2 regions of the Paenibacillus sp. Y660 genome follow, and region 2 is predicted to be linked to the other one. Evidence: predicted binding sites of a transcription regulator. Region 2 holds the regulator's gene; the other holds the start of a gene.
What was found. Region 2 encodes LexA, which represses DNA repair genes until DNA is damaged. Its sites were predicted from a motif close to CGAACATATGTTCG; they were not measured.

Region 1 (3,620 bases), on a different contig from region 2:
AAAAAACTCGAGGCACAAAAAAAAGACCTCAATCCTCTAAGAAATAGAGAATTCAGGTCTTTTTCTTGCTTTATTAATTGTTCATTTAGAGCGCTTGAATGAAAAAGAACTCCACGAATCGATTAGTAATAATGTTTACATGTCCGGTGCTGCTTTTTGCCGATTACAAGAACTTTTTGGCCAGGTTTAACAAAAATAACTTTAACATCTTTTTCTTTCTCTCTTTTATTACAGTTACAGTAACCCATTCAAATCATCTCCTCTTCTCAAGTTAATCTACAATATTCAAAGATTAATAGATTTGATTAGACGATTGGCATTTCTATGGAAAATGGGTTTTCGGACTTTTTAATTTATCGTTGTTAATCAAACGGACACAGGAATATGGCATGAAGTTACATGGTATGATAAGAGTTTAAAATATATATTAGTTTTGCATCCATGTAACCATGTAAAACCTAATAGTGCAGGAGGCAATCATGCCGAAGATCACGTGTATAGAAGTTCAAAAGCGAAATAAGGATCGTGTAAATGTATATGTAGATGATCAATTTCTTGTGGGAGTTTCTGCATATGCAGCCGCTAAACATAAGCTTCAGGTGGATCAGGAAGTAGATCCCGTAAAATTGGAGTCTGTTTTGTTTGAAGACGAGCTCGAAAAAGCGAAAGGGTATATTACGAACTATTTGATGAATAAAACGCAACATATCCTAATTGAGAAATTGACCAAAAAGGGATTTGATGAGGCTGTCGTTAAGAAAGCATTGGAATGGGCAAAAAACTATAAATTCGTGGATGACGAAGATTACGCGCGTAAGTTCGCAAAAGACGGGTCGAACCTAAAGAAGAATGGGAAACGAATGATTGCTCAAAAATTAAAACAAAAAGGGGTTGAACAAACGAGTATTGATAAGGCACTTAGTGCAATAACAGAGTCGGATGAACTGGCGTCTGCCGCCAAAGCGCTCAAAAGTAAAATCGAAACCTATAAAAGAAAGACAAAATCGGAACGAGAGTGGAAACAAAAATGTATTCAATTTTTGATGGGTAGGGGTTATGGGTTTGACATCGCAAAAAAAACGATGGAAATGACAACATACGATGAAGATTAATTTAGGAGGCGAATTTGTGTTTTAAATAATTAGCTCCAACTTTTCAATCAGCACAGAAAGACTTTAATATGTTGATGATAGCTCCGGTTGATAATACTGGAGTTTTATTTTTATCTTGAAATCGAACGTATGTTTGTAATAAAATAAGAACAAACATTCGCATTGGAGTGAAGAGCATGATCGAAAACCATATCGGCCGGACAGTACAAATTATTTACAATGACCGTAAACGAAATATCTCCTTTCGAATTATTCAAGTGCTATCCGTCCGAAATGGTAAGGTTAGAGCTTTCTGCCTTAGTGCGAATGCACCACGCATTTTTAACATGGAGAACATAGTTGATGTGGAGTTGATTAAACAGCATGCTTGATGATAAGTAACTTAAGGATTGGAGGGTATTAATTTGGCAAAGGGACCCAAGCGGCCGACGAGGGATGAATTTGAATTAGAGGAATTAGGTGAGCGCCTGATTGAAGCCCAACAGGAAGAATTAGAACTTAGTCTAATTGTTTGGAATTGGGATCTCCCTGTTAGGGGGAAGATAACGAAGATGGACTCACGAACGAAGATGGTGCTTATTGAACATCAAGGGATCACAACAAAGGTGCCATATTTGGATATTATGAATGTTCTGCCAAGTGGTACTTGATAGAAGAAACATTCAAACCCCTAAAATTGATTTTTTATTAACGTGCAGGATAACGTGGAAATTATCTTGAATTAGTGATCAGCAATATAAAAGTGTTTTTCATCCATTTTTGGTGGTGATTATTACGGCAATAGGGGATTATCAGTTTATTCTATTTCCAATTGGAAATGTACCAACCTTGACGGAAGATGGAATGGAGTTTGTTGGGCAGAATAATTTTGACTTTGTCCAAGCTGTAGAATTGCTCGAAAACTCTGCTTTTATAAAGAATGACCCAACATTGAAATCTTGGAATTCATTTAGTGATGCGTGTTATTTTCTCTATAATGATGGGAAGTTTAAAGTTGAAATTGAACTAAATACAGGCAGCGAAGCTGAAAAGGCTGAAGAGCTATCTATCAGAACTAATATTTATAAAGAAGAGGGTAGTGTAACTGAAGCAATACGTATATGTAGGATGTTATGCGATTCCTTAAGTTTAAATTGCTGGAGCATGAAACTTCGTAAAATAGTTGATTTAAATGATGTTCAGGATGTGAATTCTACAATAAATCATTTCAATGGGCTGCGACATAGGGATTAATTCCCCAAACTTGTTCAATTATCGATATCGATAGTGCAATAACTTTTGAGGGTTGTTTTTATAATTATATTTGTTTACGTGGTTACAATACATACTGGGTGAAACATGTGTTCATCAAATTAATGTTGAATATTTTATGCAATAAACCTTCTAAAAATAATTTTTATTGGAGGAACTATGAAACTGGGCGCATTCTCTGTAAGTTTAAGTGTAAAAGACATTCACAAATCAAAATTATTTTACGAAAATCTAGGATTTCAAGTCTTAGGAGGCGATATTACTCAAAATTGGCTCATTATTAAGAATGAAAGTTGTATAATTGGCCTATTCCAAGGAATGTTTGAAAAGAATATTCTGACCTTTAATCCAGGATGGAATGAAAATGGCGAAAATCTTAATTCATCTACAGACATTCGAGATATTCAAAAACAGCTTAAAGCAAAAGGAATTAAAATACTGACTGAAGCAGATGAAACAAGCGAAGGCCCTGCAAGTTTTACAATTGAGGATCCTGATGGTAATCCTATTCTTTTAGATCAACACAGATGAAGTAGTGAATGGATTAGGGATATATATCTGAGCTTTCAAGCAAGAAAGCGTAAAGCTAATTTGCAACGATAGTTCAGAATTGACCGCCTTATGATAGGGCGGTTTTTCTTTTGGAAAGAAGTCAACAATCAAGGATAATACTAATAACATAAATTCCGTGTGAAAAACATGAATGAAAAAATCGGAACCTATCGTATTCTCAATTGTGGTGTGTAAAAAGAAAAACCCGCGATTCCCTTTGTACACGAGGGGTTTGCGAGTTTATGTAAATCATTAAACTGATTCATTGTGGTTTTTATGGCTTTCCGGAGAGATGGAATCAGATTCTGATTTATATGCATTTTCAATTTGGACAACAATTGGGCGACAACTATTAAAATTAGAAAATAGTTTGAGCGAAAAACCCTTGCTATATAAGGCTTTAAACAAAAAATCGGGCGCTCCTTTCGGAGCGCCCTTTTCATGGGAGAGGAGAAACCGGACGAAGAGCTTATGGGGAAACGTAAGTCTTCTCCGCGGTTGTCTACGACATCTTGCGACGCCGATGAACTTATCATGTCCGGTTTGCTGGAAAATATACATCATCAGGCAATTGAATATTTACGTCATTCGCTCGAACTGGTTCGTGCCAATCATTTTTTGATAGGCGCTGCTTTATTGTGAAAGGGATTCTATGGTACGATAGGCGGGAATGAGATAGAAGGGGGCAATTGCAGTGAGAGTCAT
Region 2 (3,620 bases):
GCAACATCTACATCATGACGGAGGAAGAGCGTCAGGATGCAGGCATTCCAAGCTTGCCGCTTGATTTGAAGGAAGCTCTTGACGAAATGTTAAGAAGCGACATCGTTTGCGATGCGCTTGGCGACCATGCGCTTGCCCATTTCTATGAACTGAAAGAAATCGAGTGGGATATGTACCGGACACAAGTTCACCAATGGGAAAGAGATCAATACTTGACTCTTTACTAAGATCTGAATCCCTAAAGTTCATAACCTAATAATGACCCGCAAGAAAGACACTTTTCCAAAGGTGTCTCTCATGCGGGTCATTCTGTTTCTATCTCATTTTCGGATGTATTTTTCCCAATATAGTGTAGATAAATCAATTAAGTTTTATAAAAGCAAAGGCGTTCCTTCTAGTAAACTAGTAATCGGGGGAGCATTCTATACGCGCGGTTCGCAAAATGACTTATCCTAATTTGATTGGTTTGGTGGGGGTGTATATGGAGTGGGATTTACGGCCCGCCCATTCCTACTTTTGTTCACAATTCGTTGCAGAAACGATGCGGAAAAGCGGGATTCCGGTCTGTAACCGTCCATCGACGCTGGTTACACCTGATGATTTTCTGAATTACAGTCAATTTCATGTCGTCTATGAAGGACTGCTATATGATTATCCACAGCTTAATCTACAACAGCTTGTCCATCTTTCAAAAGCAAAAATGACTGTAGGCCAGCTTCGGAAGAGAGCCATATAAGATCTAGAATAGTGCGCAATAAAAATATGAGTCCACACAAAAAGACCCATAGTATGGGTCTTTTGCGAAGTTTAATGGTTGAATTAGTAGCCGCCGAAGCCGCAGCTGCATGCGATAATCACCAATAAAATGAATAGGACCAAAATTGTACCTAAGTTTGTAAAAGCTCCACCAACGTAACCGGACATTTTTTAGGTGCACCTCCTTACGTGTTGAATACATTATAGGTTATGCGGGCTAATCACTCATTGATTGGGTGTTTGTCATAGGGCAGGCAGGAGTGGGGAGAAAAAATTTACATTATTTGTGAAGAAAAATGAATCGAATGCCGAAAGATACACAATAGAAATAAATAGCAAAGAAGAGGCTGAGTCGACTATGCTTGCGCATATCGGATCAGCCTCTTCTTTATGTACGTTTACTTGCTTTAATGGATATCCCGGAAAAGTCCGATGACTTTGCCTAGAATGGTTACATTTTGGAGTAAAATCGGCTGCATTGTGGAATTTTCCGGCTGCAGGCGAATGTGATTTTTCTCCTTGTAGAACGTCTTGACCGTTGCTTCGTCATCCTCAGTCATTGCAACAACGATTTCTCCGTTATTAGCTGTTTGCTGCTGACGAACAATAACGTAATCTCCATCGTGAATACCGGCTTCGATCATACTCTCGCCCATGACATTCAAGATGAATACGCTGCTGTCACCTACAAAGTGTGAAGGAAGAGGGAAATACTCTTCGATGTTCTCTGTTGCGGTAATAGGCACACCCGCAGTAACTTTACCAACGATAGGTACTTTGGCAACGGAAAGGGGGATCATGCCATCCACACCTTCTTGATCTAAAATTTCAATAGCACGTGGTTTAGTGGGATCCCGGCGAATTAGGCCTTTCTTCTCCAAGCGGTCCAAATGACCGTGAACGGTTGAACTGGATAACAATCCAACAGCTTCGCCGATTTCTCGAACGGAAGGTGGATAGCCTTTCTCCCGGACTTCATTCTTAATAAATTCAAGAATAGAATGTTGTCGGTTAGAAATCTTCGACACTGTGATCACTCCATTAGTAGGTTTGTAGCAAATTATAACATAGAACCGGAGTTCGTACAAACATAAGTTCTCAAGTACAGAAGTTCGTATTTTTTTGTTGACTCCAAACGTTTGTTCGTGTATTCTAAAAACAGAACAAACGTTTGGGGTGCTGAATAATGATAACTAGTTCAAGTTTTAATAGAACGATACACAAACAAGAAACAGTTAAAACAACGGTGTTTAACCATTTGATCAGACGATTGATGAAGCGCCATGCAGCAAAGATTGTAGTCTGCTCAGCTGTGTTCGCACTTTTATTTACTAGCTTTCTGTTTATAGGAACAGCTGCTTCCGGCAGTTATCCAGCAGAAGCGACAGCTGGAGAAAATATGGTTATCGTGCATTCGGGTGACACACTTTGGGAAATCGCTAAGCAATATACCGATGGCAAGCAAGATATTCGATATGTCATTTATTTGATTAAAGATCGCAACAACCTGCAATCCTCGGAAATTATGCCAGGGCAAAAGCTAATTATTCCTAGCATTTAATTTGAGAGTCATTTACAATTAATAGAATTGTTTCATCATATACATAGCTTTCTGAATCAAGTAGATCAATGGAATCTACTTCTTTTAGAAAGTTTTTTTGTGTGAACTGCAGGGTTTTCCCTAGGTAAGTTCGTCTATTGAAGGGGATTGAAAGGAGAGGCTGAATTGTTACGTGTTGAAGAGCTATCCCATTCCTTCATGAATGGGAATGAAGCGACTGCTGTACTGCAGCATATTAGCTTTGATGTACATAAGGGAGAAATGATTGCGCTTTTAGGAAGCTCCGGCTCTGGCAAATCTACGCTGCTGAACTTAATGGCCGGCTTAATGAAGCCTACAGAGGGGCAAATCTTTATTGCAGACCACAATATCGTTACGATGAACGAAAATCGGTTGGCTGAGTTTAGACGAAAGCATATCGGGTTTATTTTTCAAGCGTATGAGCTGATTGCCAATTTGACCGTTAGAGAAAACGTCGAGCTGCCGCTCGTGTTTCAATCGATTCATCCTTCTATAAGGAAGAAAAAAGCGCTTGCTTTGCTTGAACAGGTGGGAATTCCGGATAAAGCGGAATTATTTCCATCACAGCTCTCAGGAGGACAGCAGCAGCGTGTCAGTATAGCCCGGTCATTGATCACTGAGCCATCGGTCATTTTTGCGGACGAGCCTACTGGTAATTTGGATACAAAAACAGAAGAAGAAATTATTATGATTTTGAAGCATTTGAACAAATCGATGGAAACGACTTTTATCATCGTTACACATGAACGTGAGGTTGCAGCCCAAACGGAAAAAATTATTACGCTGCGGGATGGTTACCTCGTGACGGAGCAGGAAGCCGCTCAAGAAAGATTGCTTGCGGGGGGAACGCAAATTGAGAATAAGTGATATTACACGATTGTCTTGGGATCAAGTCAAGCGCAGGAAGGTCGTAACGGCACTTTGTGCGGCAGGTATTTCGATTGGCTGTGCTGCCATTATTGTAGCTATGAGTATAGGCGAATCTGCGCAAATTTATGTCGAGCAGCAGATGAACAGCTATTTAAAAATGGATGAGATTACGGTAACAGCAAATACAGGTGCTGGAGCTGGCAGCAAAACCCCTGCAAATGAAAGTGAAAGCGAATCGCTGAAACAAGGGAAATTGACGCAGCAAAAGCTTGATATTATGAAGAAAATCAAGCATGTGACGGCAGCAGCTCCTTTTCAGCAGCTTGAATATATGGAGCTGACGACTTTAGATGGGCTTGCTTCACAAAATCAAACCCAATTGATCGGTACGGATTTGGAGATGCTTACAGCT

Region 1: AC2TDN_RS06220 (YolD-like family protein) is a predicted target of LexA. The motif match lies at 1,235-1,248, and genes of this name have one in related genera.

Annotation. Positions count from the first base shown of each region.
Region 1 is NZ_JBXBBJ010000003.1:262,616-266,235, reverse strand. It holds gene AC2TDN_RS06225 (RecX family transcriptional regulator) at 480-1,112, shown strand; gene AC2TDN_RS06220 (YolD-like family protein) at 1,511-1,762, shown strand; gene AC2TDN_RS06215 (hypothetical protein) at 1,872-2,345, shown strand; gene AC2TDN_RS06210 (VOC family protein) at 2,523-2,894, shown strand; gene AC2TDN_RS06205 (hypothetical protein) at 3,357-3,557, shown strand; gene rsmD (16S rRNA (guanine(966)-N(2))-methyltransferase RsmD) at 3,610-3,620, shown strand, end outside.
Region 2 is NZ_JBXBBJ010000020.1:38,393-42,012, forward strand. It holds gene glnA (type I glutamate--ammonia ligase) at 1-227, shown strand, start outside; gene AC2TDN_RS19740 (hypothetical protein) at 482-736, shown strand; gene lexA (transcriptional repressor LexA) at 1,164-1,784, opposite strand; gene yneA (cell division suppressor protein YneA) at 1,943-2,317, shown strand; gene AC2TDN_RS19755 (ABC transporter ATP-binding protein) at 2,483-3,205, shown strand; gene AC2TDN_RS19760 (ABC transporter permease) at 3,192-3,620, shown strand, end outside.